DNA from 2 places in the Shewanella sp. Choline-02u-19 genome. Region 1 is predicted to be linked to the other one. Evidence: predicted binding sites of a transcription regulator. Region 1 holds the regulator's gene; the other holds the start of a gene.

Evidence for each region. The regulator MetJ, encoded in region 1, represses methionine synthesis genes. The targets are predictions, from matches to a motif close to TAGACGTCTAGACGTCTA.
Region 2: metH (methionine synthase) is a predicted target of MetJ. The motif match lies at 8,660-8,677, and genes of this name have one in related genera.

What each region holds. Positions count from the first base shown of each region.
Region 1 is NZ_PJBE01000012.1:468,069-483,361, forward strand. Features, by position in the region: gene CXF83_RS04115 (peptidase domain-containing ABC transporter) at 1-56, opposite strand, end outside; gene CXF83_RS04120 (ABC transporter transmembrane domain-containing protein) at 17-1,675, opposite strand; gene CXF83_RS04125 (tetrathionate reductase family octaheme c-type cytochrome) at 1,985-3,358, opposite strand; gene CXF83_RS04130 (DUF3373 domain-containing protein) at 3,428-5,140, opposite strand; gene CXF83_RS04135 (c-type cytochrome) at 5,315-5,644, opposite strand; gene CXF83_RS04140 (SDR family oxidoreductase) at 6,102-6,821, opposite strand; gene CXF83_RS04145 (LysR family transcriptional regulator) at 7,023-7,922, shown strand; gene CXF83_RS04150 (hypothetical protein) at 7,935-8,141, opposite strand; gene CXF83_RS04155 (conjugal transfer protein TraF) at 8,772-9,965, shown strand; gene CXF83_RS04160 (sulfite exporter TauE/SafE family protein) at 9,996-10,724, opposite strand; gene metJ (met regulon transcriptional regulator MetJ) at 10,953-11,267, opposite strand; gene metB (cystathionine gamma-synthase) at 11,477-12,637, shown strand; gene CXF83_RS04175 (bifunctional aspartate kinase/homoserine dehydrogenase II) at 12,653-15,046, shown strand.
Region 2 is NZ_PJBE01000013.1:2,795,664-2,810,956, reverse strand. Features, by position in the region: gene CXF83_RS18895 (alpha/beta hydrolase) at 1-573, shown strand, start outside; gene CXF83_RS18890 (YeeE/YedE family protein) at 919-2,190, shown strand; gene CXF83_RS18885 (transposase) at 2,434-3,456, opposite strand; gene CXF83_RS18880 (hypothetical protein) at 3,911-4,648, shown strand; gene metH (methionine synthase) at 4,789-8,547, opposite strand; gene CXF83_RS18870 (histidine phosphatase family protein) at 8,792-9,427, shown strand; cobalamin riboswitch at 9,589-9,742, shown strand; gene CXF83_RS18865 (ABC transporter ATP-binding protein) at 9,817-10,698, shown strand; gene CXF83_RS18860 (FecCD family ABC transporter permease) at 10,691-11,743, shown strand; gene cobT (nicotinate-nucleotide--dimethylbenzimidazole phosphoribosyltransferase) at 11,799-12,827, shown strand; gene CXF83_RS18850 (adenosylcobinamide-GDP ribazoletransferase) at 13,140-13,919, shown strand; gene cobU (bifunctional adenosylcobinamide kinase/adenosylcobinamide-phosphate guanylyltransferase) at 13,916-14,458, shown strand; gene CXF83_RS18840 (cobyric acid synthase) at 14,519-15,293, shown strand, end outside.

The sequences.
Region 1 (15,293 bases):
GCTTGGCTGATAGAGTTCATGCCTGAACCTCCTGCATCGCGGGCAAAACCTGACACTCGCCATGCTCACTAATATTGATGCGTAGATCGCTATTGTTAGCGAGTTCACTAAAGTGAGAAGCGCATAAAATGGTCATCTGGCCTTTATAGTGATTGAGCACATTAACCAGCCTTGCTTGAGAGTCGGCATCGAGTGAGATCATCGGTTCATCGAGTAATAAAATAGAGGGCGACTGTACGATAGCTCTTACCAGCGCAATAAGTTTCACCGCGCCTTTATTGAGCATTTGGCTATCGTTTACGCCAACCTCAGTTTGATAACCCGACGGCAGTTGGGCGATGCTACTGGTGAGTCCTAGTGCCTCGGCAACTTCCATCGCCAGTGACTCTCGCTCGGGTCTAAATAGGGTCATGTTTTCCAATAAGCTGCCCGCAAAAAGTGTTGGCCAAGGTGAAACATAGGTCACTGACTGGCGGTACTCATTGGCTTGGTGTTCGCTTTGTTCAACACCTGCAATGCTTATTGAACCTTGCTCTAAATGATGAAATGCACCGATAACACTGAGGAGTAAACTGGCATGAGTCAGTGGATCTGATGTGACAGTGACTAAGCTGCCGCTGGGGATGGATAGCGTGAAATTATTGAGTTTCGCGCCCACTTGAGAGCTGGCGATACTGTCAAAATTGATAGGTCCAATCGGCAGTTTCTGTTGGTACTTAGTGGTGCCTTTAAACACTTCTTGGGGCAGTTCAGCCAGATCGTTAACATGGTTCATGGCGGTATTGGCGCTGGCAAGCCGTGAACGCAAACTAATAATAGCACTTAGCGGTGCTATCGCTCTGCCCGCTAGAATGGAGCAAGCCGCCAACCCCCCCGTGGTGAGATCACCATTGAGCACTTCGAGGCAGCCGATAAGGACGATTAATAATGTAGTGCCTTGAGACGCGCCTTGAATGAGCTCTTGCAGTTTTGATGATAACCAATCGACTTGCTGTTGTTGTTTAAGGCGGCGGTAGTTAATTTCACTGTAGATGGATGATAGGCGCGACTCCATCGCCAATGCTTTTGCCGTGGTTAATCCCGATAACACCAATATCAACATGCGTGAGCGTTCGCTATCGGTTAATGCTAAATCTTGCGTGGCGCGAGTTAACTTTTTACCAATGAGGAAAACCAGCCCACCGATCACCGCCCACACTGCAATAGGAATGAACACCAATGGACCGCCGATATAGGCGACCAATGCTAAAAAAATGAGCACAAAGGGAAAATCCATTAATGCCACTAAGGCTTGTCCTGAATAAAGCTCGCGCATCGCCGCAATACTGGCAAGCCCGTTGGACACTTTACCCGTGCCTAAGCTTTCCACATGGTGATAGTCAGATTGCATTAACGCATTGACAACTTTAGTCGTGGTTTGCAGTTCAAAATTGGCGGCAGATGAGGCCAACAACCAACTGCGGGCATAGCGCAAAAGTAACTCTAATAGAATCGCGACCCCGACAGCGGATACGAGCACACTCGCGGTGCCGTAGCCTTGGTTCGGCAATATACGGTCGTATATTTGTAGCATGGTAAAAGGCAGGGCTAGAGACAGTAAATTGATGAACGTGGAGGAGAGCAGTAACTCTGCCTTAGCGCGATTATTGTTTAGTAAACTGAAGTTTTCTCTCATCGCTTATCGCATCCTTGGACAGTCAGAAAAAGGTGTATAAATAATAGTATAGCTTTAGCTAACTTATTAAACTTAACAGAGTATTTACATCTTAGTGTAAAAATAAAGCAACTTTTGTCGGTTTTTTTGTCAATGAGACGATGATTGAATTGCTTGAACTGAGTTGATGTTAGCTTGTTGATGAAAGGCGTTTGAATGTGTGCGGTTTTACTGAGGGGGGTCAGCCGGCAAATTTGCAGGGAAGCCGGCTGACGTTTAACGAATCTATTGGAGCGATAGATGCGTTAAATAGTACTATCAATGATGAGATTATTGAGTGTGTCTTAACCCAGCCTTATTCTTCATCGGATCGCCTTCGTAACCGAGTGCTTTCCAATTCATGCGGGTGCCTTTGTTATGGCAATCGCTACATTTCAAAGCGTCAGCTTTTGGTGAAACCATATGGTTGATACGCCACCACATTTCGGTTGCTGCAAAGCCGTGTTCACCACTGTAGCTTATGCCCTTTTCTACTAGCGTTTTATTGGCTTCCATACCTAACTTGGCTGCTTTGTCCCAATCATAGTCTGTCCAATATCCGCCTTCACCGTAAACTTTTGCAGTGACAAATATGTTTTGTTTACTGTCATAAATCTGTTTACCGCGGTGGACTTTAAAAGGATAGATCTTGGCCGTGCTATCGCTAATATCACCTAATGGGTAAGTTAATTTAGTGATTTTACTTGGGTCCATTTTGTCGCCAACCATATAGGCGTCAGCACTACCGTTATACCAAGCGTATTCTGGTTCAACCATCTTGCCCCAGACAAAGTTACCTTTCTTTTTCTGGTAGTTTTTCTTGCCATATTGATCTTTAGTTTCTTCAAGATCGCTACCGGCAGTTGACCAATCCCAGCTCATTTTAGTCGGTTCATTACGCGCAAAAAACGGAATGTGACAAGTTTGACAGGCGACACTTGCAGCATGAGTGTTGAGCTTTTTATTTTTGTGCGGCGTGGCTTCATGGCAGTTAACACAGCCAATCGGGTTTTGACCACCAGGCGAAACGCCCATGGCATTACCGGTGATCTGATGATCCTCAGTGGTATGGCAAGCTTGACACTGAAAATCATTGCCGTCGGTATCCATATGTACGTCAGTGCTTTTATCGGGATAAGACATAGAAGAGTCTAAATCGCCGTGCTTAACGGCATCGCCGCCACCACCAAAGAAATGACAAGTACCGCAGTTATCGCGCACAGGAGCGCCGACATTCTGTGCTACTCGCTGAAGGTTTACGCTTGCTAATGCTTCGCCAGCGCCTACCGGATCTTTGATGTAAGTGCCAGTGGTGTCATGGCAGACAAGGCAATCTACTTTGGTCATGTCGGTGAAATCAAAGTTATTGTCTTTCCAACCGTAACCCGCATGACAACTGGTACATCTTGGTTCGTTGCCTGATATTGAGGTACAGAAGTTATTGATCGCATCCTTCTTACCGCGTTTAACCGTGCGCCCTGGTAGTTTCTGTTCTAACTCCCAAGTCCAGTGTGATGATTTCATAAAGTCTTTGGCGTGATCTTCATGACATTCAATACATTGAGTCGTGACTTCAGAGCCTTGTGAAAAAGGCCCCAGCACATATTCGTTGTGAGGATTGGCCGCCATGGCGAATTGAGCGCTGACAAGCAGCCCTAACGCCATGGTTGGTATGATGATTCTTTTCATTTTTAATACTCCTTCCCCGGCTAGCGCCGGGGGGATTAACCTAACTTAGAATTTAACGGTGAGAGAAGCGTTGATGTCGTAAGCGGTGTCGACCACTGGTAGCATTGAGTAAGAAGTGCCCGCGATAACATCATCTACTTCTTGTGGTGCACCAACCGGTGTGCCGCTGCCGGTATATTCGAAATCGTAATAAATCCCTGCAAGTTTAATGAACATATTAGGGTTGATGTCGAACATGTAATAAGCCTCGGCAACATGGCCGCGAGTGGCTAACTTACTGCCGATGGGATCATCTTGTGCTTGAGTAAATGGTGTCCAATATTTAGAGCCGTAGTTGTACTCAAAACCAACTTTGCCGTAAGGCGCTGGGATCTGCACACCAGCATAGATGCTGTAGCCGTCTTTTGGACCACTGTCATCGGCAGCACTTGGCATCATGATGATCTCGGTGCCGTCAGAATTGAGCTTAGCTTCAAATACGGCATCACTTAACATGCCGCCAAACATTCCCGCGTTGCCATTGCCGTCGGCGCGAGTCCAACCGCCAGAGACGAACCATTTCACGTCGTTATCTTCTTCACGTGAGAAGCCGATACCACCGAGGTATAAGTCACCAATCACGCCGCTAGGTTGTACTCGAGTGACAAAGTTAAAGTTGTCGAATTTTTGCATGTCTTGGTACATGGTTGGCGCAAAAATGCTGGCCAGTTGGGTAGGGAACGCCATGGTGCCTTTAAAGCCATCATTGACATCCATTGCCCCAAATAGGGTGAACTGGAGGAAGTTTTTACCATCGTTAATGGCATCAATATTAAAGCCGCCGAGATGGGTATCTTTAGTGACAATGTCACCGAAGAGTTCGCCATTACCCCATTGCGATTCAAATCCCTGACCATAGCAAAAACGCACAACTTGGCCTTCAACACCAGTAATATCACCGAGGTGATAGCCCATGGTGGCGCCGTCAAAGTTGAAGTTAACTAAGTGGCCAGAAGGTGTGCCACCGCGCTTTTCATTTTCACGATACTGGGTTGGCGGGCCGTAGGTTGATGGGCGGCGACCAATTGACAGGTAAAGCGGAGAGCCATTGATATTTTTCCAATCAAAGTAAGCGCGCTCAACTCTAAGCCAGTCACCACTTGGGCTACCGCTACTGGTGCCATCCATGGTAAATGAGTTCCAAGAATCAAATACTTTAACGCCGGTGGAATCGCCCCAGTTTTTAAACATCGATAAACGACCCGCAAAGCTGACGTTATCCCAAACTTTGGCTTTTAGATTAAGTCTAAGGCGAGTGGTGTAGTAGATGTCATTGTCGATGTCTTGCGTGGTTTTTTGTGCCAACGAATAGGGCATAACACCTTGCAGTTGACCGCTTTGGAAGGCTGCGGCGAGATTAGGATCGGCCGCCATCATCTTGCCTAGCGGTGAATTACCATCGGTCGGAGAGCCAAATACGCCAGACATGGCTTTGGCGCCAAAGTCACTGAAGTTGACTTTAATCGCGGGATTCCAAGTCACATTTTGATAGTGCAGTGTATGAGCTTTAGTACGGAAATCACCAGTGATCAGCAGTCTATCTAATGCTGTATGGCGTTCGTTGCCATCGACACGATCATTAAGATCATCTAATTCGCTAGTGATGTCTTCAAGTTGTTGTTTAAGATCTGCCATTTTTTGAGCATCGTTTTCTGCAGCATAAACGCTACCAGATAAAGCAAGCGCATTGGCAACAAGCAGTGAAATTAGAGTACGCATAACATCTCTCCTTTCGAGTTTTTAACCACTTTTTATATGGTTAACCTCGATTGATGTTGAGGAACGGCCTCGGATTAGCTGATTTTTGGCAGCATTAGGCCCTGAGGCATTCCCCATTTATTTAATTTAATGTTTGGTTCTAACTTGGTTAGAAGGACTTAATCCTTCATGCGGCTAGCCACAGGTTTGTGGTTGGTCGGAATCGGCTGCATGGTCATATAGGAATTGCTGAATGTCCTTAATGTCCTTCTTTGATAGCGCATTGAACGCTTCTTGATCACCCTTGTGCTTCATGCGCTTGAAGAAGCGATCCCACTGACTCATGGTTTTTGTCATCGGGGTCATTTCTCCACCGATATCACCTTGGCTATGGCAGGCTTTACACTCTTTTTTATACAGATGTTTACCTTTTTTAGGGTTACCGCCATCAGCGGCTTGGGCTTGAAGACCTAAAGACAGAGCTAGAGCAAAACCTATTCCGATTTTTGTGATTGTTTTCATCATCATTTCCTTACTATTTTTATATTTTTACGCTGTCCTTCGCGTGGTTAACAGAATGCTTCCAAGATGCGCCTGTGTTGTTGCTTAATTTAGCAGGGAGGTGTTACTGAATAGTTGAGCTCGATCACTTTCATGATAAAAATCTAATTGATAAAAATATCATTGAAATAAATCTAATGTATAGGGCTATATTTTCTTTTGTTATTGTTTTATAGGTATTTTTATTTTTTTATGTAGTAGATTAATTTTAATTCGGTCATTTATATCGATTTTTTGCAACCGATTAAGATCACATTTCTGTTTTTCAGCTATCTCTAAAGTGATATTAATTCGTTAATACACGGTAAAAATAAAGCCCTGCTAACTTTCGTTAACAGGGCTTTATTTGATAGCTTAGGATGTCATGACTGTGAGGACTGTATTTACCTCTTAACAAGCATGATTACCACAGCGATAATGATTAAGGCTGTTGGCGGGTGGGTGCTAATACGATTTCACGAACACACACATTTTGTGGTTGTTCAAAGGCAAATACCGCAGCGTCTGCAACTGCTGATGGCTCAATGACACCACCCATGAACTCTTTCCACTCTTCATAGCCTGCTTTAATGTCTTCATTCGTCGTGTGGCTAAGCAGAGCTGTTTCAACTGCGCCAGGGGCGATAGTAATCATGCGTACATCGTCCATTGCTACTTCTTCACGGATGTTTTCTGTTAGTGCATGAACAGCAAATTTACTTGCACAGTAAGCGGCATGGTTAGGGAACGTTTTACGGCCAGCAATAGAGCTAACGTTAATGATAGTGCCTGTTTTACGGGCTTTCATGTCTGCAAGAACAGCATGAATGCCATTAAGCACACCCATCACATTGATGTTCAACATCTGGCTCCACTCTGCAGGATCTTGTACATCAGCAGCACCGAGTAACATAACACCGGCGTTATTGATTAAGCCGCCAACGGGGCCAAATTTAGCTTCAGCTGCTGCTATCGCACTTTTCATTGCTGCAGCGTCAGTAACATCAACGCTTATGCACAAAGCATTTTCAAGCTTTAGTGCTTCCATAGGCTCAACGCGACGAGCAAGTAACAGTAGTGGATGACCTTTAGCGCTAAATGCTTGTGCCATTGCTGCGCCGATACCTGAAGATGCACCAGTAATTACGATAAGTTGTTTCATATAAACCTCAGTAAGATGTATTACGCCAGTCATGCAATTGAGTAGGCAGTTTCTACGTTAATCATGTCGAATTGGGAGTATTTTAACGATATGTCGATTGTTGATATATAATGCATAGCGAACATCATTGTTTACATATAACTCCTAATTGAATGAGTGTAATGTAAGCTGGTTATTCCGTTTTAGGGTAGAAGCTATCAAATGTACAAAGACTTAAATTTAGCAGATGTGAGAGCATTTACCGTGATTGCCGAGCAGGGAAGCTTTACCTTGGCTGCAGAGCAGTTGGCATGCTCTCGCTCGCACCTATCCAAGCAACTGACCCAACTAGAAAGTTATCTTGGAGTGACCTTGATAACGCGTACTACTCGGGCGCAAAGGCTAACCGATCAAGGTGAGTTCTTTTACGAGCGCTGTCAGCATGCGTTGGATGTGGTGGAGCAAGCGGTGGCTCAAACTGTTGATAATGCGCAGAACTTACAGGGCAACATCAACATTAACTGCGTTGGCGGTTATATCGGTGAGGAGGTTGTTACCCGCTTGGTTAATGACTTTATGAGTGCGCAACCTAATATCAGCATTAATTTGGACTTTAGCAGTCAGCGAGTTGATCTGGTGTTAGATCATTTTGACTTGGTCTTTCGTATGGGCGAGTTAGAGGACTCAGGTTTAGTCGCGCGTAAGTTGATGGATATTAATAACTGCACACTGGCTGCACCTGGTTATCTTGAGCAAAAAGGTAAGCCTTTACACCCTAAGGCACTGAACGAGCATAGCTGCATTATCGGCACGGTTAATCACTGGAGCTTTCTGCAAAAAGAGGATGTTAAGCAAAAAACCGACGTGGCAATTACGGGTAAGTTTCGTTGTAAAAATGGCAGGGTAATGAAAAGCAGTGCATTAGCGGGGCAAGGTATAGTGCGATTGCCTGAGATTTATTGTATTGATGAGTTGAGCAAAGGTGAATTGGTACACGTTTTTGACGATTGGATGATTCCCGCAACGCCTCTATACCTACTTTACAATAAAGACAAATTCCAGCCTGCCCGATTGCGCGAGTTCATTAGTTTTACCACTGCTCACTTCAATGATTATGTTTAAGCTTTATATCGGTCAGTGTTCTGGTTCTGATTGTAATAATGCTTCAACGCCAGTAACGCCAAAGTATTGCACTGAATGTTTGATAGCAATTTTTTTTGCTATGAGCTCACCGTCTTTATAGATCTTAACAACCTTCTTCCCGCCTCTATCATTGGTGCTGTATTCATACTCATCATTAAGGCGAAGTTCGTCGAACTGAGATTTCATGATTAGATGCATAGTCACTCCTGTTTTTAACAGCGTGTTGGCTAGGTTAAGTGCCACATTAACCTATTTATGTAGACTCACAGCGGTGCTCAAAAGTTTCCCCTATTGTTCAATATAGATGATTTTTGTTCAATTGCTGTGTTTATTATATTAAGCCCATTAGTTGATAGAATTAGTTAAGGCTTTGCTTTAACTAATATTGATGACCACTGTGGCAACCGTTTATCAACGAAGTGAGCTTAGAAAATGTCTGTAGGCTACTTATTGAGACTAAAGATGGCATTGTTAACATTATTTTAGGGACTAGATTTAATGATCACAGTCATCAGTTTCAGTGCCTATTTGGTCGAGTCCTTCGACATTTAGGTGAGGGCACTGCGCTAATTAAATAAATCACTGGAATCGTTTGCTTAATGAGGAGATAAGTCAGTAAAAATCGCTCTTTACTGCAAGTGATTGAAGATATTTGAATACTTGGATGAAACTTTGGTAATAAAAATGTTGTTTTAAGGTTAACTTTTTATCCCATAGTTGTTTTTTTTGGCTTAGAATAACTCTAATAAGAAAAAACAATTTAAGACCTTTTTTCGATTTGGGCCGTATTGGTGTTAAAGCGTTAAGGACATAAAAAGGGCGGAATGGATGAAACTACGTAAATTAGCGCTATTGTGTGCATTAATCCCCAGCTTTTTTGCCTATTCAGGGCAAGAGTATTATGAGGCCCGTAGCGATGCGATGGGCGGCGCAGGTGTTGCATCATCTAATAATGAGGGGGCTGCATTCGTCAATCCTGCTCTTCTCGGTTTAAATGCGCACAAAGATAACTCAGCTGTATTACTGATGCCGGTATTGGGTGTTGATATGGCCGACAGCGACAACATGATTGATAAATTCGACTCTCTTATTAGCTCCTATGATGGTTTAGCCGCAGCCATAGATGCAGGTAATAGTGCCAATATTGATGTTTACAGAGATGATTTGATCCTCGATTTAGAATCACTAAAAGGCACATCAGCTTATGCCAGTGCTGGTCTTGGCTTTAGCGTGGCCATTCCGCATCAAAGAATGCCAATGGCCATTTTCTATAAAAGTTATGTTAGCGCCGTTGGTGTTGCCGACATTGCTCAATCTGATATTGATGCGCTGGCGAATTTAGATGCCAATAATCCGCCTGCAGTGACAGACTTAGCGTCAAGTGGTCAAGTTATTGGAGGCGCTGTTTCTGATTTAGGTATTGCGTTAAGTTTCCCGCTTTCTATCGTTAATATGCCGATCTCTGTCGGTATATCACCTAAGTTCCAACGCATTGACACTTATAACTATCGCGCTAGCGCGAACAACTTCTCTGCCAGCGACTTTGATGATGTTGAATATCGTAACGATGAAACCAGTTTCAATGTCGATGTCGGTGTGGCTATTGAACCTATCAACGGCTTAGTCTTTGGTTTATCAGGTCGAAATTTGATTAGCCAAGATGTCGATACCATTGAAGTTGAAGGGCAAAAGTTTACCTACAGTGTTGAGCCTTTAGTTACCGCGGGTGTTGCTTATGACTGGAGGCGATTAACGGTCACTACCGATGTTGATTTAATTGAGAATAAGAAGTTTAAAGAACTTGATGGCACCCAATATTGGCGCGTAGGAGGCGAAGTACGTGCATTTGACTGGATGTCATTGCGAGTGGGCTATCGTCACGACATGAAAGATTCAACGGCTAACATTTATTCTATTGGTTCTGGCTTTGCTTTTGGAGAATCATTTTTCCTAGACTTTACTGGGATGTTTGGCAGCGATGAAGCCATCGGTGGCGTATTGCAAACCTCATATCACTTCTAACACGCCATGATTTATCGATTTATAGCTGAGTTAACTGAGTTCGATAACCGATTTAATCGTTAAGATAAGTGCACTGAAACTACATAAAACCAGAGTGAAAGCTCTGGTTTTTTGTTTATCGACTCTGCCTACCAATCTGCCTGCAACGGCATAGCCCAATATGACTGAGGGCAATAGCATTAACGATGCCCACAAATGCTCAAGCTTTAGCAGCCCTGCAAACCCCAAAATGGTCAAAGCAATCATTGAGCTGAAAATAAAGAAAGCTGAAAGGGCTGCTCTAAACTGGCCGGCATCTTTACCTGCGAGTAATATTGCCAACGGCGGACCACCAATGGCGGCAATGTTGCCAAAGACGCCTGAGAGGATCCCAGCAATAAACAGACTTACACGGTTCACCGGGATACTAAACTTCATCAAACTAAAGCCAACGGCGAGCGCAACGATAAGAGCAATTGCCAGCCCTAAAATAGGTTGAGGGGCTATTACGATAAGCGTAGCGCCTAAGATACCGCCAGGAATACGTCCCAGTAGCGCATACTGCAGTCCGTTGAACTCAAGCTGACCACGCTCTCTAAAAAGCGTCAATACAGCGGTAGAGAATCCCATCATAATGACTGATGCTGGCACTAGGGAGGGTTCGATAATATATAACAGCGGACTTGCGATGACAGCTAAACCAAAGCCAATTAAACTCTGTGTTAATGCACCACAAAATATAATGATTGAGGCGAGAATGAGCGTGCTTGGCTCTAACATTTGGCTACCTAGAGGTTGTTAAATTTTCGAGCTTATTTTTTGTTCGAGTCTTTGTAATAAAGAATAATGATTTTATGACAAGGTTTGAGCGAAAGCTCATAACGCATTTTTGTCATAAAAAAATAGCAGCACAGAAACGAACCCGAAGGGCGCGGCTTCTGGTTTTTTACTCGAGCGAATGCAAACAAGGACCGCTTTGTGATCCTTGTTTGCAAATACTGAGCTGGTTTACTCTAGCTCTTCCCACTCAATGCCCATCTCATCCATCAAGCGTTTAACTTCCGCAGGCATGCTATCCGGCCTATCTTTTGATAGATCACCATCATTTGGCAACGGTTGTCCTGTGTAGGCGTGTAGAAACGCTTCACAGAGCAATTCGCTATTGGTGGCATGACGTAAGTTATTCACTTGGCGGCGTGTACGCTCATCGGTAAGCACCTTGAGTACTTTTAAAGGAATAGAGACAGTAATTTTTTTAACTTGCTCATTCTTTTTTCCGTGTTCAGCATATGGGCTGATATAATCGCCGTTCCACTCAGTCATTGACTCACCTGTAATTTTTAAATGCGGGGCAGATTTTAACCTCTTATGCAGCACAGTCAAATTATTGCCTCTATTTTATGACAAATGCAAATAGATTTCTAAATGCTTAGACGTCTAAACGGCTAAACTGGTTGACTAGGGTGAATTGCTTAGGTACATTTAGACGTCCAGACATCCCTAGTAAGAAAATATAGCAAGAGGAGTAGTACATGACCGAGCGTAAACTAGCCACTGTAGCTGTACGCCAAGGCATTGAGTCCGATACCCAACACGGTGCGGTTGTACCCCCGATCTATCTTTCTACCAATTATTCTTTTGATGGCCACAAAAATCCAAGAGATTTCGATTATAGCCGCTCAGGCAATCCCACTCGGTCAATCTTGGGTGACGCTATTGCTGAGCTCGAAAAAGGCTGTACTGGCGTTGTGACTTGCACTGGGATGGCTGCAATCACCTTAGCCACCAGTTTACTTGGGCCAGATGATTTGTTGGTGGTACCTCATGATTGTTATGGCGGTAGTTATCGTCTATTTACCAATCTTGCTAAGAAAGGCCAGTTTAAACTTGAAGTGGTTGATCAAACCGATGCAGCGGCATTGGCAACAGCCATTGCTAACAAACCTAAGATGGTGTGGCTAGAAACACCGTCAAATCCATTGTTACGGGTTGTTGATATCACGGCGATCAGTGCTGCCAGCCATGAAGTTGGCGCGCTTGTTGTGGTTGATAACACCTTTCTATCGCCCATCTTGCAACAGCCTCTGCTGTTGGGTGCTGATATTGTTATTCACTCGACCACAAAATATATCAATGGCCACAGTGATGTTGTCGGCGGTGCCGTGGTGGCGAAAGATGCTGAACTGGGCGAATTATTGCATTGGTGGTCAAATACCTTGGGGCTTACCGGCGGTGCATTTGATAGTTATCTAACATTGCGCGGAATTCGAACACTTGCAGTGAGAATTCGTGAACATCAGGCGAATGCGCAGCGGATCCTTGCTACTCTTACCCGTCATCGCGCGGTAGAGAAAGTGTATTACCCCGGCCTTAAAGATCACCCTGGTCATGAAATTGCTGCCAAGCAGCAAAAAGGCTTTGGTGCCATGCTCAGCTTTGAGCTAAAAGGCGGGGAGGAACAGTTAGTCGCTTTCTTAAAAAATCTTAATTATTTCTCTGTTGCAGAAAGCCTCGGAGGAGTAGAAAGTCTAGTGGCTGTGCCTGCAACCATGACGCATCGAGCGATGGATCCTGAGGCACGCGCACAAGCAGGGGTTAAAGACACCCTTATTCGTCTTTCAGTTGGTATTGAAGATGCTGACGATCTTGTTGCCGATATTGAAGCTGCACTCAATGCAGCTGTCGTTTGTTAATTAAAGGGGTTTAAGATGGCACGCTGTCACTTACATAAATTTGGTGGCTCCAGTTTAGCTGACGCAGACTGCTATCGTCGCGTTGCACATATTCTCCTGACTCATGGTAACAGTGACGATCTTGTCGTGGTTTCTGCGGCAGGAAAAAGCACTAACTTTCTGTATCGATTACTTGAGTTGAGCACGACTCAGCAGTTATGGCAGGAAGAGCTACAAATACTCATTAGTTTTCAACAAAAGCTGATCGAACAGTTATTGTCGAATGAGCAAGCTCGCTCGCTTAGAGAGCGACTATCAAACGATAAAGCGCAACTGATCAGCTTGTTGTCTATAGAATCTATCAACGATTACCAAAGTAGCCAAGTGGTGAGTTTTGGTGAGCGCTGGTCGTCCCGTTTACTGGCGGCGTTATTACGAGAGTCTGGTGTGGCTGCATCTGATGTTGATGCGCGTACCTTACTGATTGCTGATGAAGGCGCAGTGCCGCAGATCCGCTTGCAAGACTCGCGTCAAAGAGTGCAAACACTCATTGCAGCTCATCCAAATGAACGACTCATTATCACTGGCTTTATTTGTGCCAATGACAAGGGCGATACCTTGTTATTAGGCCGTAATGGCTCTGACTTTAGTGCCACGCTAATTGCCAGTTTGGCGGATATTGAACGGGTGACGATTTGGACCGATGTTGAGGGTGTATTTAACGCCGATCCGAATAAGATTAATGATGCCAAGCTATTGAGCAGCCTTTCGTTAGACGAGGCCAATCGTCTGGCGCATTTAGGTTCGCCAGTATTGCACAATCGTACCTTGCAACCCTTGTTTGATACTGAAGTGAGTCTTGCTGTTCGCTCAAGTTATGCATCACATACCGACTTTACGCTGATAGCGCCTAAAAGCTCGTCAGCCAGTGCGCCAGTGGTGACTAATCTAAACCGGGTGTCACTGTTTAACATTCAGTTGAATGGGGCTTTATCTGCATTGTTAAGTTTGCTAACTGATTCAGGGCTTTATCCGCTAGCGCATTGGTCGCTTGCGAAAAAGCGGGTTGAATTAACCGTTACCCTTGAGAATCAGAAGCAAGTTCAAGCGTTGCTCGATGCTAATCGCGAAGCGCTCGGTATTACTGATGTTCAAATTAGAGATGATTTTGGTCTGGTTGCGTTAGTGAGTGCCGATGCGGATCTTTATCGTCGTGGCTTTGCTCGATTACTCAGCCGTAATGCTCGCCCGCTGTTTAATGACGGCATGAGCTTGGTGACATTAGTGCCGCAATCGCAGGTGAACTTATTGACTCAAAAAGTGCATCGTCGATGTGCTGGCCCGCGTAAACGTATTGGCGTATTGCTCTTGGGTGTCGGCAATATTGGTGAAGCTTGGATAGAGCTATTTAACGGCGCACGAGCGGCCTTAAATAAAGAGATTGAGGCCAGTGTTGAGCTTGTCGGGCTGGTTAGCTCCCGAAAAGCCTTGATTAGCGATACGGGAATAGCACTGGATTCTTGGAAAACAGTATTTGAGCAAGATGCAACACCTTGGCAGTACAGTCACTTGTTTGATGAGTTACAAGCACTTGAGTGTGATGAAGTTATCGCGCTTGATATCAGTGCCAGCGCCGATCTAACGCTGCAATACCCGGAGTTTTTTGCCCGCGGTATTCATGTTGTCAGTGCCAACAAACTTGCAGGATCTGGACCACTGCCTTTTTATCGCGAGCTAAAACTACAACTGGGTAATCGCCGCTTGTTTTGGCGTTATAACGCCAGCTGTGGTGCCGGACTTCCGATACAACATGCCATTAATGATCTGCATAACAGCGGTGACAGTATAGAAGCGGTCGGTGGCATATTTTCAGGTACCTTATGTTGGTTATTTGAAAACTATGATGCAGTTAAACCCTTCTCTGAGCTGGTGGTTGAAGCACGAGGATTGGGGATCACAGAGCCCGATCCACGTGATGATTTATCGGGTCGTGATATGCAGCGTAAGTTGCTCATTTTGGCACGTGAAATTGGCTTAGAAATTGAGCTTGAAGATATTGAGCTTAAGTCATTGGTGCCTAAGCATCTTGCCGAGCTACCGTTAGCACAATTTTTGTCACGTATTGATGAGCTTGATGACGATATGCTACAGCAGTATTTAGCTGCAGTTGAGCAAGATAAAGTGCTTAGGTATGTCGCCGCGTTAGATAGAGTTGATGGTAAATTAAAGGCCGAAGTGAGTCTGCAATGGGTTGATAATAGTCATCCGTATGCCAACTTAACGCCGGGCGATAACGTGTTTGTTATTCGCAGCCAGTTCTACCAAGACAATCCACTGATTATTCGTGGGCCTGGAGCCGGAAGACAGGTGACTGCAGCAGCGGTGCAATCTGACTTAGCGCATATTTGCCGAGACTTACTGCAGGAATAATATTGTAAGGCTGATTGAAGCAGCTAAGCGATTAATTAAACAATGCATGTCAGTTACGCTGGCATGCATTTTTTGGTTTTAAGGCCTGCGTATTCGATTTCTATTGGTACATTCTGCTGCTGAATTAGCGGGCTATTTTATTGTCCGAAGAAAAAAACGCACTTGCCTGCTTTTTACACTTGACTTCAATCTCAGTTTCTCTAGTATATGGACATATAGACGTCCAAACGGCTATATTGAAAATGGC
Region 2 (15,293 bases), on a different contig from region 1:
TTGCCACTCTATATGGCTGGTCATTCATCGGGATCTGGGCTAATACTCAATTACTCAAGCTGGGATCAACACGCCTCTGTCGATGGCTACTTCTTTATTGCACCGTATTTTGGTTTCCGTTCAGAAACGGATCATGATGAACCAAAGCCGTTTTCGTTTAGCACTGTCAGCGTTTCCTCTTTTGTGACTAATGCGATGAGTGGCGGTTTATTGATGGGGCATTCAAAGGCGGTTCAATATCATTTCCCGCAACAGGTCTTAGATGACAACCCTAAGATCGTATCGTTTAATACCGTTAATATGTCTAATGCCCTGACTCCCGAAGCGCCCGATGAACAGCTAGCACAGCTTCAACGATACGATTTATGGATTGGTGATAAAGACGAAGCCTTTGACGCTAATAAAGTCATCGCCTTTGCCGAGGCCAACCCTCCACAATATGCCGCTCATACATTACAAAAAGTGACTAACGAAAATCATTTTTCTATTCTGTTAAACGCTCATCAATATATCGGCAACTCAATTTTAGACCGACTTAAAGCGAGTGAAATAGACGTTAAAAAACAGAAGTAGCCCAAGAGTCAGGATTGTTGGCGCTCATTTTATAGTGAGTGAGCCGCCTTGGCTGAACTTTGGCAATTCCATCCCCACAACAATATTGGGACTATAAAAGCGACGGCAGATAGGTTAATGGCTAATTCGACTCCCAATATCTAAGTTTACTCTCGCTCCACTTAATACAAGCGCATGAGTTATTACAAAGGGGTCTATCTAAAACACGCTATAGCGATAGACAGAAACAGCTATATTCACCACAATCTGCAACCTAAATGGCAGGAATGCCAAAGCGTTTGAAAAATATAACGTTTTGTTTGTTTTTTGTTTGAAACTTGTTATTAAATATAGTTGGTTAGTGTTGTGGTTATAAATAAGAATCAAGCGGTGATGGCCGTAACAATTTTACTGTTGACGTTAGTGGTTGGCGCGACTCAATTAGCCAATGACGGGCTCTTTTTACGCTTGTTATTAGGGCTCAGTTTAGGCTTTGCCTTAGCCAAAGGCGCCGTTGGTTTTGCCGGTAGTATTAACCGAGCTTACCGCCGTGGTTCAACGCAGTTACTGCAAACCCTAATGTTTATGTTTGTCATCACAGCAATCATCAATGCCGGTTTACTGCTTAATGCTGGCAGCCAGCAATATGATTTATGGATTAATCCTATCAATGCAGGGCTGCTTATTGGCGGCATCATGTTTGGCGCAGGCATGAGCTTATCAAGCTGCTGCGCAACCGGCATGATGGTGGAGTTTGTCAGTGATGTCCCAAGAGCTGCAACGACACTGGTGTTTTTTGGTGCCGGCGTCTTCTTTGGTTTTCCATTACAAAGCAGCCAAAGCTGGATAACCGATTCGTGGTTTTCGTCAGCAAGCTATCAAGGTAAAGGCGTGTTTTTACCGGACTTGTTTGCTGGTACACCGCTGAATGGTTATTTTATGTCTATATTAGTGACCCTGTTTTTAGCATTAAGCGTGGTGGTTATTGCCAAAAAGTATGAAAACTATCGCCGTCGCAATGGCTCATATTTAGGTGTGTCGGGTGAAATTGAGCGACAGAATATTCAACGCCAAAGTAATCAAAATGGCGAAGATAACTCATTCACATTATTCAGCCGTGAAACATATCAAAACTGGTTCGCTAACCTCTGGCAAATGCGCACCACCGCGTTAGTCATCGCGGTTATCTTTGGCATCATGATGGCAAGTACCGGCGCAGGCTGGGGAGCATCGACACCCTTTGGTATTTGGTTTGCAAAGGGATTGATGTTATTTGGGGTTGAATTAAACACCATTACTGAGATAAGCCAGCGACCAGAGGCGATGTTTACCACGCCGTTTTTTGAACATGGCGTGTCAGTGCAAAACTTTGCGATTTTATTAGGCACCTTAATTGCGGTGTTGTTTATGGGAAAATTTAAGTTTTCATTTACTCTAAACCACTCCGCTAAACAGCTGGCGCTTTTTGCTTTAGGTGGATTATTAATGGGATTTGGTACTCGTTTTGCCAATGGCTGTAATGTCGGAGCATTGTTCACCCCTATTGCTAACTTCTCATTATCTGGATGGGTGTATTTACTGGTAATGATTGGTGGTGCTATCGCTGGCAACCGTTTCCAACAAGCAGTGATGAAGTAACATCGTTAGAGTGCTATTGAAGTATATTAATGGTTGATGAAGCAGGCTGAATCATCAACCATTAAAGATATGGATAGGGGAGGAGTAAACGGCTCGAATGCCATCTTGCCTTTTCGAAAGGACAGTGCTTCGTGGTAAGAATATTCTTTCTCTTTGTTACACATCATGCAAAAGCGATTCGCTAGGAAGAGCATGTGACAAAGGCAGAAGATATGACTGTTCGTCTTTCACTTTGATTGTAATTCAGGGTAATGGATGTAGTGCATTGCTATAGGCCTTTCCTTTACACCACTTCCCGTTTTGATGCTGCCTTTTAAACTCACACATCGCGTCCCAACGACCGCTAATACCACTGTATTGACGACGAAACTCTTTCGCTGACGTTATCCAGGTATCAGGTGAGATACCTAGACAATCGAGTAGTTTAGGGCGACTTGAGTCTATAAACCCTCTCTTATCTGGTCTGATAGCTTTGCCAGTCCAATCGATAAGTTCCAGATAATCACAAAAGTGAAATGGAATACCTGATTGAGTTGTAAGGTGGGTTGAACCATTAAATTCGGCGAGGGGCTTTAATGATTGCTCATTTGAATGTTCTGAGTGCTTTGCAGAGTCTGTCTCGGTCGTATTAAGTTCAGTCATTCGCTCTTGGATTGAGGTGAAGTCAGAGGTTTGCACGCTATCAGCAATCCCTGCTCTGATGGGGTTTAAATCAACATACATCATGCATGCTAGCAGTGCTTGTTCATCGAGTAAGGCTTGAGATTTGAAACGTCCCTCCCAGAAAGCGCCTTTACACTCATCTTCTCGATTTGCCCTGCGGGCTATCTCTTCATTTAGGCACCTCATAAACCAAGAAATGCTAGATAAACGCTCATGCCACTCAGCAAGTAAGCCATCAAGGAGCATACGTTCCCCTTCAATCAAGGTGTCACCATTCAAATACTTAGTCGCTACATCATGACCTTTGGTCACCTGACACCACCGAGTAATGACTTCGCGGTGACTCAAAGACTTGGCTTTATCAACGTCAATCTTAAGCACTAAATGGTAGTGATTGTTCATTACGGCATAAGCGCATATATCAATACAAAAGATGTTTGAAAGCGCTTTAATTTTATCAATAATCCAACCCCGCCTATGCTCGAAGCTCTTACCCGAGACTTTATCTTCACCGCAGAGATAGGCTCGTCTGACACAACGATTAATGATGTGATAAAAAGGCGTCGTTTCAGCATCTATTAGGGTTCTTCTTGCGGAGGTCATAATGACAATCCTTCACTAGGCAGTACCAGTTCGGTCATTAAAGCCTAGTAGAGGATGGTTTAAAGTACAAAAGATATGGCTGTCCTGTCTTTTCCTGTCTTTTACTGTCTTTTCTGATAATTGGTATCACAACACGGCTTGATAATTTGAACTGAGGAGTTTACGGCGAAATATTATGCTACTGATATTTTATTTTATTTATACAGCAGAACACTAAAGGTGATAGTCATCTTTATTTACAATAGCTTGATGATATTCGAACTCGCAGCCCCTATCCAATAAGGGGTGAAGGGTTTTACAGGAAATTAAATTGTACCTATAGTTATTGAATAAGCAGTTTATGAAGTGTGTTGTTTGTGTTTAACCTGACGTTTTTATAACGAATAAAGACGATAGTTAATTTATCAACTGATAAGCCTGATACAAACAACAAGTTTATTAATTGGAGCTGTATATGACTTCTAACAAAAGTAAGGTAGAGCTATTCCCCTTACTTCATTTACTTGATGATTTTAGCCAATTTCAGCTACAGGGTGGCTTCGTCCAAACATTAGCTGAAAAAGACTTACGCCTTCAGGCTCCGCCCTCAGCTAGGGGTGATGAATTATCAAATATCCCTTGTGTGAGTGTTTATGATGCTCCACTTCATACCGATATTGCTGACTTACAACGGTATTTTTGTGCCAAAAGTAAAGATAACCAATTAGTCAGCCATGAGATATTTAAAAATCTTGTATCTGTTAACCCTATATCGCGAAATAGGCATCAAAGACAATATCAATTAGTGGCTTTTTTAGAGGAGAAGAAGCAAACACCAGTGGCATTTGTGACCTTTAATGTTGGCTTGCTCGACTCTTGGTATACGGATGGTCAACCCAGTGATGAGAGGCATGTTGGTGTTTGCTGCTATTTATTGTATGCCTACGTCGTACCGGAGTTCCGTCATCTTGGTATCGGTAGCTGCCTTTTTCACCTGATTTCGAATTTATTTTGGTCTCAGCTGCAGTTCATCGATGCACAGACGCAGGCTCATGAACTCACGATGGTACCTTTGGTTTATGAGAGTTCGGCAGCAAAAGGAGCCGAAGGATTACTGCATCAAGTTGAAAGAAATATTAATCAATATAAGGCACTACTATTAACTAATAATACCTCTTTGAAAATTGACTCTTGCATGAGTAACTTTTCTTAGTTTATGGCGCAGGAGTGCATAGCTAGGTTTTTCCTTAGTGGATTTCGTATGCAGGAGAAGTGATGATGTGAGGGCGTTTATTGCTAGCCTAGAGCCCCATAGCAAACGGGTTGCTTTGAGGTTCTAGACTCGCTCCGAAATTACTCTGGATCATAATCCAACACTGGTGCCAACCACCTCTCCGTATCCTCAATACTCATCCCCTTACGCTCAGCATAATCCTCAACCTGATCGCGGCCAATATTGGTCACGCCAAAGTAACGCGACTTAGGATGGGCAAAGTACCAACCCGATACCGCTGCGGTTGGGAACATGGCATAGCTTTCGGTGATGTTAAGGTTGATAGTCTCGTCAGGCTTGAGTAAATCCCACAGCAAGCCTTTCTCAGTGTGATCTGGGCAAGCGGGGTAGCCTGGTGCAGGACGAATACCTTTGTACTTTTCACGAATAAGCGACTCGTTATCGAGTACCTCGTCGCTTGCATAACCCCAAAACTCTTTACGTACTCGCTCATGCATACGCTCGGCAAAGGCTTCGGCTAAACGGTCAGCCAAGCATTTGAGCATGATGGCGCTGTAGTCATCGTGATCTGCTTCAAAACGGGCGACATGCTCGTCAATGCCATGACCTGTCGTGACGGCAAAGCCGCCCATGTAATCGGCCACGCCGCTGTCTTTTGGCGCGACAAAGTCAGACAGACAGAAGTTGTCGTTGCCGACGCGTTCAATCTGCATCCGCAGGTGATGAGTGGTTAGCTCAAGCTCGGTGCGCGTCTCATCGGTGTAAAGTTCAATGTCGTCATGGTTAACGGTATTGGCTGGAAACAGGCCGATAACCGCTTTAGCGGTGAGCCACTTTTCATCGATGATCTGTTTAAGCATGGCTTTGCCATCGGCAAATAGCTTAGTCGCCTCTTCGCCAACCACCTTATCGGTTAATATTTGCGGGAAATGACCGTGTAACTCCCAGCTGCGGAAAAATGGCGTCCAGTCGATACGTGCCACTAAATCCTCTAACGGATAGTCATCAAACACTTGACGGCCAAGGACGTTAGGCACAAACGGGGTGTAGTTTTCCCAGTCATGCTGACAGCGATTTTCACGCGCCGCTTCAATGGAGGTGATGATCTTACGTTTGGTTTGTGACAGGCGCTTTTCGCGCATCACGTCATATTCTTGATAAGCCGCGTCGATAGTGGCTTGACGCGTTTGGTTATTAATCAGCTTCGACACCATAGGCACGGCGCGTGAAGCATCGGCGATATAGATGGCGCCTGTCGGTGCATGCGGCGCAATCTTGACCGCAGTATGGATTTTAGAGCAAGTTGCGCCACCAATAATCGACGGTATGGTTAAGCCCGCTTTATGGAAGGCTTTAACGTTATGCACCATTTCGTCGAGACTCGGGGTAATGAGCCCTGACATGCCGATGATGTCGACGTTTTCACGCACGGCGACATCGATGATCTTCTCAACCGGCACCATTACGCCTAAATCAATGACTTCATAGCCGTTACAGGCTAATACCACGCCGACAATGTTCTTGCCGATATCGTGCACATCACCTTTTACGGTGACCATTAAAATCTTACCGTTTGACTGCCCAGGGGTTTTCTCGAGTTCGATATAGGGGTTAAGGTACGCGACTGCTTTTTTCATTACGCGGGCAGATTTGACCACTTGTGGCAGGAACATCTTGCCGGAGCCAAACAGGTCGCCAACCACGTTCATGCCGTCCATCAAGGCACCTTCAATGACATCCAGTGGGCGCGTGGCAGCGGCTCGAGCCTCTTCGGTGTCTTCATCGATAAAGTCAGTAATGCCTTTAACCAGCGCATGAGACAGACGTTTGTTCACGTCCCAGCTACGCCACTCTAAATCTTCTTTCTTAGCGACTTGGCTACCGTCGCCACGAAACTTTTCGGCAACTTCTAACAGCAGTTCGGTGTTGTTGGTCAGTTCACCGTTGGCATCGAGTGCAGTGCAAGGTAGGTTTTGCACTATGGCCTCGACTCTCTCCTTTAACTCGGGATCAATATCATCATAAATTGCCAGCTGACCGGCGTTAACAATCCCCATGTCCATGCCCGCTTGAATAGCGTGATAGAGGAACACGGCGTGAATGGCTTCGCGCACTGGGTTGTTACCCCTGAACGAGAATGACACATTCGACACACCGCCGGAGATCATGGCATGGGGCAGGGTGCGTTTGATTTCGGCTGTCGCTTCAATAAAGTCGACGGCGTAGTTGTCGTGCTCTTCAATCCCGGTGGCGATGGCAAAAATGTTGGGGTCGAAGATAATATCTTCTGGCGGAAAGCCCACTTTATCGACCAGCACGCGATAGGCGCGGGTACAAATTTCAATTTTACGCGCTTTAGTGTCGGCTTGGCCCTGTTCATCGAACGCCATGATAATTGCCGCGGCGCCATAGCGTTTGACTAAGGTGGCTTGCTGGATAAACTTGGCTTCGCCCTCTTTAAGGGAGATGGAATTAACGATGCCTTTACCCTGAATACACTTAAGCCCGGCTTCAATCACTTCCCACTTAGAGGAGTCGATCATGATCGGCACCCGTGATATGTCGGGCTCAGAGGCGATAAGGTTGAGGAATTTGTGCATCATCTCGGCACCATCGAGCATGCCTTCATCCATGTTGATATCGATGATCTGCGCGCCGCTCTCGACTTGCTCGCGGGCAACACTGAGGGCTTCTTCATATTCGCCAGTTTTAATCAGCCGCAAAAATTTGGCAGAACCAGTGACGTTGGTACGCTCACCGACGTTTAAAAACAGCGAGTTTTCATCAATGGTCAGCGGCTCAAGCCCTGATAAACGGCAAGCCACTGCGATGTCTGGTAGTACGCGGGCGTCATGCCTAATCACGGCATCACGGATAGCGCGGATATGCTCTGGCGTGCTGCCGCAGCAACCGCCAATAATGTTTAAAAAGCCCTCTTCAGCCCACTCTTCAATGACTTCTGCCATCTGCTCTGGGGTTTCATCGTAGCCGCCAAATTCGTTGGGTAGACCGGCATTAGGGTGCGCCGACACATAGCATTCAGAGATTTTTGATAGCTCTTCGACATAAGCGCGCAGCTCTTTTGGCCCTAATGCACAGTTAAGACCAATCGATAGTGGCTTAACATGGCGCAGTGAGTTGTAAAAGGCTTCGGTGGTTTGTCCGGTTAAGGTACGCCCTGATGCATCGGTGATGGTGCCTGAGATCATGATTGGCAGGCGGAAACCTTGAGTGTCGTATACGGTTTCAATGGCAAACAGTGCGGCTTTGGCGTTAAGGGTATCGAAAATGGTCTCAACCATAATGATATCCGCGCCGCCAGCGATGAGGGCATCTATCGATTCAACATAGGCTTCAACCAGCTCGTCAAAACTGACGTTACGGTAGCCGGGATCGTTGACATCGGGGCTGATTGAACAAGTGCGGTTGGTTGGGCCGAGTACACCCGCCACAAAACATTGGCGACCTGTTTCTGCTTCAACTTCATTGGCCGCTTCTCGGGCAAGGCGCGCTCCGGCTAAGTTTATCGCGGCTGAATGCTCCTGCATGTCGTAGTCAGCCATGGCAATACGGGTTGCATTGAAGGTATTGGTTTCAATGATGTCGGAGCCAGCCAATAAATAATCTTTATGGATCTGCTTAATCGCAGCTGACTGAGTGAGCACCAGCATGTCATTGTTGCCCTTTACATCGCAATGCCAGTCTTTAAATGGTTCGCCGCGAAAGTCTTCCTCTTCAAATTTGCGATCTTGGATCATGGTGCCCATTGCACCATCAAGCAGCAGGATCTCTTGCTGTAATTTTTGGGTTAGCACCGCTAGCACTTTTTTAGCCGTGTCTTGAGTATGCGGGGCAGTTGTTGGGGTACGTGTTGCCATAGAATATTCCTACCAATTACAGAGTCGCAAAATATAAATTTCAGTAAACGTTGTCCGTGTTTATCAGTTAAGTATTTGCGATACTTGCGTGACATTATTTTGTTTGGACATTTATACGTATAGACGTCCATAATACGTGAGTCGATGTCAGAAGTGCAAGTACTAAAAGTTGATAATTTTTCAGTGTGAATTGATGATAATTTTTATGTAAGTCACTGATAAATATAATATGTGGAATGTTGCAATGCAAAATACTAGAGTGGTTTTACTGCGGCACGGTGCTTGTGAAGGTGGTAATATTTTACGCGGTCATACCGACGTCATGCTGAATTTAGCCGGAAAAGAGCAGCTAAATAGGGCTATATCGAGGCTGTTAACAAGCAAAACCGGGGTCGCGGCGCAAAACAAGATAGCGGATCTGGTGGTCAGTTCGCCGCTATTGCGTTGTGCTTTACCCGCGAAGATATTTGCACAGCAGTACGGTATCGATTTTATTGAGCAGGCCGCTTTTATGGAGCTCAATTTTGGCGATTGGGATGGCCAATCTTTTAGCGCACTTTATCAGCAGTATAGTAGCGAGCTTGATGCTTATTGGGCTAACCCTTGGCAACATACTCCGCCCAATGGCGAGACGATGCAGGTCTTTGAAGCTAGAATTGATACTGCGTGGCGGTCACTCGTTGAGCTGCACCAAGGTAAGGTGATTGTATTAGTGACTCATGGCGGCGTGATCAGGCACTTAATGGCAAAATCGTTGCAATTAAAACAGTGCGCGGGGATCTACAGCGCGTTGAAACTGCCCTATGCCGCAACCGTGGTGATTGATGTATTGCATGATGGCGAGCAACAGCACTTAAGCCTTAATTGGGGGCTGGAATAGCGACTTATATGGGATAAGTTTGATGCAATAGCATGGAAATTGAGCCATCAGCCAAATAGTAATTGATCAAGTTCAATTACTATTTGGGTGAGCGTGGTAAACTGCGTGATACTCGCGTAAAAATACGCTAGAGAACACACTTATTAAGTGGGTCATTAAGAACGAGTCATCAAGTTAGGTGCTTAACCGCATCAATTGGGAACCGGTAGCTTAAGCAATACAAGCTAATAGTCCGGACTGTACCCGCAACTGTATGAGCGCTAGAGCAATATTTTAGCCCTCAAGTCAGATACCAGCCTAACTTTTGATAGATAAGCACTTCACACTAGATAACAACTTGAGCGGGCGTCTCAAGGGAGTTTATTCAATAATGTTTTATGGTTTATTCAATGTCTAAGCAGGCATTAGAAACAGTACTGGCAGTGAGCGGTTTAGGCTGGCAGTTAAATGGCCAAGCCATTTTGTCTGACATCAATTTTAGTTTAGCGAAAGGGCAGATGCTGGGCATTATTGGCCCTAATGGCGCGGGTAAGTCGAGTCTGCTGCGCTGCCTATATCGTTTTATTAAACCGACCACTGGCCACATTCAGCTGTTTGGTGAAGATATCTCGGTGTTATCTGCCAAAGCATTTGCCAAGCAAATTGCCGTGGTGCTGCAAGACACGCCACATCACTTTGAGATGACAACCACTCAGTTGGTTAGCCTCGGGTTAACACCGCATAAGGGCGCCTTTGAATTTACCAATGCCAGCGATCGCCAAGTGGTGACGCAGGCGCTGGTTAAAGTCGGCTTAACGCATAAAGCGCATCAAGCGTATGAAAGCCTATCTGGCGGTGAAAAGCAGCGTGCATTAATTGCTCGTGCAATAGTACAGCGACCACAACTGCTTATATTAGATGAGCCCACCAATCACCTCGATATTCGTTATCAAATCCAAACATTAGAGCTACTGCACACGCTTAATATTACCGTGATCACCTCTATTCATGATCTCAATTTAGCGAGTGCGCTTTGCGATGAGTTATTGCTGCTTGATAAGGGCCGCTGCTTGGCAAAAGGGACGCCCAAAGCGGTGTTGACTGAACAACGTATTGGTGAGGTATTTGATGTGTGCTGCGAAGTTAAAGCCCATCCGCAACATGGTAATCCTTTGATTAGTTACTTTTATGGTTATACCCGCAGTGACGTTATATCGGCCGCTGAAGCAAAAGCCGTTGCGAGTGCAGTGACTCATTCAGTGACCGTAGATAAAGGAACAACTGATGCCTAGGTCATTAGGAGTGGCTCCGCAAGCGACGGGTTGGAAACAGCCACTTGATGTATTGCTGCTGTCTGGCTTGCTGTTGCTGGGGTTAATCACCCCGTTCGCGGCAACCAGTTTTGGCGCCGCAAGTATTACCAGTGGCGATGTGTTGCAGGTCTTCAGCCATAAGATTTTTGGAATGGGTGGCTCCATGGGCGTGACCGAACGCATTGTGTGGGAACTGAGATTACCGCGAGTAATATTGGCGTTTATTGCGGGGGCAGGATTGTCGATTGCCGGCAGCGTACTGCAAACCGTGACCCGTAATCCGTTAGCCGACCCCTATCTATTTGGCATCTCTTCTGGCGCATCATTTGGCGCGGTAGTGGTACTAACCCTTTTTAGTCAGAGCATATTGTGGCTGAGCTTGCCGTTGGGCGCATTTATCGGCGCTAGCCTGTCGGTATTAATGGTGCTCAGTTTATGTGGCCGCAATTTAACGACTCAGGTTGAGCGTATGCTGCTCTCTGGGGTGGCGATATCCTTTATGTTTGGCGCGATGGCGAGTCTGTTGCTGTATTTTTCAAGCCCTCAAGCTGCCGCTTCGGTGCTGTTTTGGAGCTTAGGCAGCTTTGCTAAAGCCAGTTGGTTTGGATTGATATTACCGGCGATTATCGTGTCGGTATGTACTGTGATTATTCTGCTTTTTAAACGTCAAATTGTGGCGATGCGTGCGGGGGATGAAACCGCGCATACGTTAGGGATTAACGTAGGACGATTGCGTTTATCGATGTTGCTACTGTGTTCACTCATCACCGCCATTTTAGTCGCCAATTGTGGTGGCATTGGTTTTATCGGTTTGATGGTGCCACACACAGTACGATTACTGTTTCCAGGAAGATATCCGCTATTGCTTACCGCCGCGGTTGGCGGATTATTTATGGTGTGGGTTGATGTATTGGCGCGGACTTTATTGAGTTACCAAGAGCTACCAGTGGGCATTATAACCTCGGTGATGGGTAGCGTATTTTTCCTATTTATTTTAGGCGGCCGCAGTGCAAAGCGGATTTAAGCTGAGCCGTTGTATTAATTTGTCCTTGTTCGGGATGATGGGAGTATAAGATTAGATGTTTAATATTAAGCCATTGAGTGCAGAATTTGATGCCGAAATTCAACACAAGATTGACACGAAAACCAAGCCCCTTGGCGCGCTTGGTGATCTAGAGGCGCTTGCATTACAGATTGCAAAAGTGCTCGGTAAAGATAGTCCCAGCATCACTAATCCTAAGTTGATTGTATTTGCAGCCGACCACGGTATTGCTAATTCTGGTGTATCGATAGCGCCAAGTGAAGTGACCTGCCAAATGGTGAGAAACTTTATGGCCGGCGGCGCCGCGATAAATGTATTTACTCGCCAAGTGGGCCTAGATCTTGAGGTGATTGACTGTGGTGTTTTACAGCCATTTGATCGCGACAGCGGTGTTATTGATCAACGTTTAGGCGCGGGAACTGGGCCTATCCATAAACGTGCAGCCATGACGCTTGGCGCCGTGAAGCAAGGCTTTGACATGGCGACGGCGCGTATTCAGCTGCACCATGAAAATGGCTGTAACTTAATTGCGCTGGGCGAGATGGGGATAGGTAACACCTCTTCTGCAGCCGCGATTATGTCGGTGTTAACCGGAATTCCGGCGGCTGAATGTGTAGGGCGTGGTACTGGGATTGATGCGTCGACATTTAAACGCAAGCAGATGCTCGTTGAGCAAGCGATGCTATTACATCACAGCGAGCTTGACGATCCAATGCAGGTGTTGGCTTGTATCGGTGGCTTTGAAATTGTGCAGATGACGGGGGCAATTTTGGCCGCAGCCGAGCGGAGTATGCTGGTGGTTATTGACGGCTTTATAGCCTCTGCGGCGGCATTAGTGGCGATTAATATCAATGCTGCTTGCCGCGATTATATGATCTTCTCTCATCAATCAGACGAGAAGGGCCACTACTTAATGCTGGAGTGTATGCAGGCCAAACCCTTGCTCAAATTGGGCATGAAATTGGGCGAAGGCACCGGCGCAGCATTAGCGTTCCCATTGATCCAAGCGGCTGCAAATTTTTACAACGAAATGGCCAGCTTTGAAGAAGCAGGGATAGAGATTTAAAAGTCGATTAAGAGCCGGATAGTGCTGAGACGGTGATAATCGATTAAGAGCCGATTTAAAGCCGGATAGTGCTGAGACGGTACGAGCAGAGACGAAACAGGCTGAGACGGTACAAGCTGAGACGGTACAAGCTGAGACGGTGATAATCGATTAAGAGCCGGATAGTGCGAGCAGAGACGGTACAGGCTGAGACGATTCAAGCTTTTTAGGTCTTTTCTCGGCTCTTCCTCGTCTTTGCTTTTATCGGCTCTTATTCTGCTCTCAACCGTCTTCTAATCGGCTTTTAATCTATTACTTTAAGGATATTTCTAAATGCAGCCTTGGCTCAAACAGCTTAATCTGTTTTTTATCGCGATGGGGTTCTTTACTCGGATCCCGATGCCAAAATGGATTGAGGTAGATGCAGATAAACTCAATCAAGCCAGTCGCTATTTTGGGTTGGTGGGTACCTTAATTGGGGGACTGAGCGCGTTAGTTTATAGCGTGATGCTCTATTGGGTGTCACCGACGATTGCGATTGTATTTGCCATGATTGCTAGCGTCTTGCTAACGGGTGGGTTTCATGAAGATGGTTTAGCCGATAGCGCCGATGGTTTAGGTGGCGGCTGGACGGTTGAAGCAAAACTGAGCATCATGAAAGACTCTCGCTTAGGCAGTTACGGTGCGTTAGCACTGGTATTGGCATTGTTACTCAAGTGGCAATTGCTCAGCGAATTAGCGTTATTTTCCCCTAGCAGTGTCAGCTTAGCGTTGATTATCGGTCATACCCTGAGCCGAGTCACTGCGGCCAGTTTAATATATTCAGAGCAGTACGTTTCTGAAGATGCCAGCAGTAAAAGCAAGCCGTTGGCCATGCATCAAGGCGTTAATGAGTTATCGATTTTATTAGCTAGCGGCGCAGTATTGCTGCTGCTCTTAACGCTGATGCAAGCAATTGTGATTGTTTCCGGTCTATTTATTGTGCGATTTGCCTTGGCGGGATGGTTTAGAAAGCAGATTGGCGGTTATACCGGCGATACCCTCGGCGCTACGCAGCAGATAGCTGAGCTGGCTTGTTATCTGCTGCTGTTAATTTTAGGAGTGTCTTGGTGATCCATTTGGTTTTGGGTGGTGCCCGCAGCGGCAAAAGTCGCTTTGCTGAATCACTCGTGATTCGGCGTCTAGCGGAGAGTCAAAATGGCGCTGAGTTAGAGTGTCTCTATTTTGCGACCGCTGAGGCGCTCGACAGTGAGATGAGCGAACGTATCGCTCAGCATCAATCTCAGCGTAATAACCATGCCATAACGTGGCGCACGATTGAGTCGCCATTGGCGCTTTCGGCGGCATTAACAGCCAATGTAAAGGTCAATAGTATTGTGTTAGTTGACTGCTTAACGCTGTGGCTGACGAATCATTTACTGCAATCGTCTAGCGATTGGCAAACGACTAAAACTGAGTTTTTACAAGCTATTGCCGCGCTATCTGCAGAGGTTATTTTAGTCAGTAACGAAGTGGGCTGCGGTATTGTGCCCATGGGCGAGATCAGTCGTCGCTTTGTTGATGAAGCGGGTTGGCTGCATCAAGATATTGCTGCTATTGCAGATAAAGTCACTTTGGTAACAGCGGGTTTACCGCTGAGTCTGAAAGGCTAAAGGAGAAGTGTTGTGGCGACGTTAGATAACAATAATAACAATAAAAAAGCCAAAGTATTAATGGTGCAAGGGACGACGTCCGATGCGGGTAAAAGTACCTTGGTCGCAGGTTTGTGCCGTTTGTTTGTTAGAGCTGGGCATAAGGTTGCCCCATTTAAGCCGCAAAACATGGCGCTTAATAGCGCAGTGACAATCGATGGCGGCGAAATTGGCCGCGCGCAAGCATTGCAAGCGGTGGCCTGTAGACTAGAGCCTCAAATCGATTTTAACCCGGTATTGTTAAAACCCAGTTCAGATACTGGTTCGCAAGTGATTGTGCACGGTAAAGCCTTAATGAAGATGGAGGCGCAGGACTACTTTGGCAAAAATGCCGACGGTTATCGGGTCAAAGCGATGGCTGCGGTTAAGCAGTCGTTTCAGCGCTTATGTGATGATTACGAAGTGGTGTTTGTCGAGGGCGCTGGCAGTCCGGCTGAGATCAATCTGCGCGAAGGCGATATCGCCAATATGGGCTTTGCCGAAGAAGTTGATTGCCCAGTGATTATTATTGCTGATATCGATAAAGGCGGTGTGTTTGCACACTTAGTGGGAACATTGGCGCTATTAAGTGAATCAGAACAGGCTCGGGTGAAAGGCTTTGTTATCAACCGATTTCGCGGCGATATTAGCTTGTTGCAATCGGGCTTAGATTGGCTGGAAGATTACACCAAAAAGCCGGTGTTGGGAGTTCTGCCATATTTGCACGATCTGCATTTAGATGCCGAAGATGCGCTAATCGCAGCGCCAGAAAAGAGCGCTCAAACAAGATTAAAAGTACTGGTGCTAGTGTTGCCTC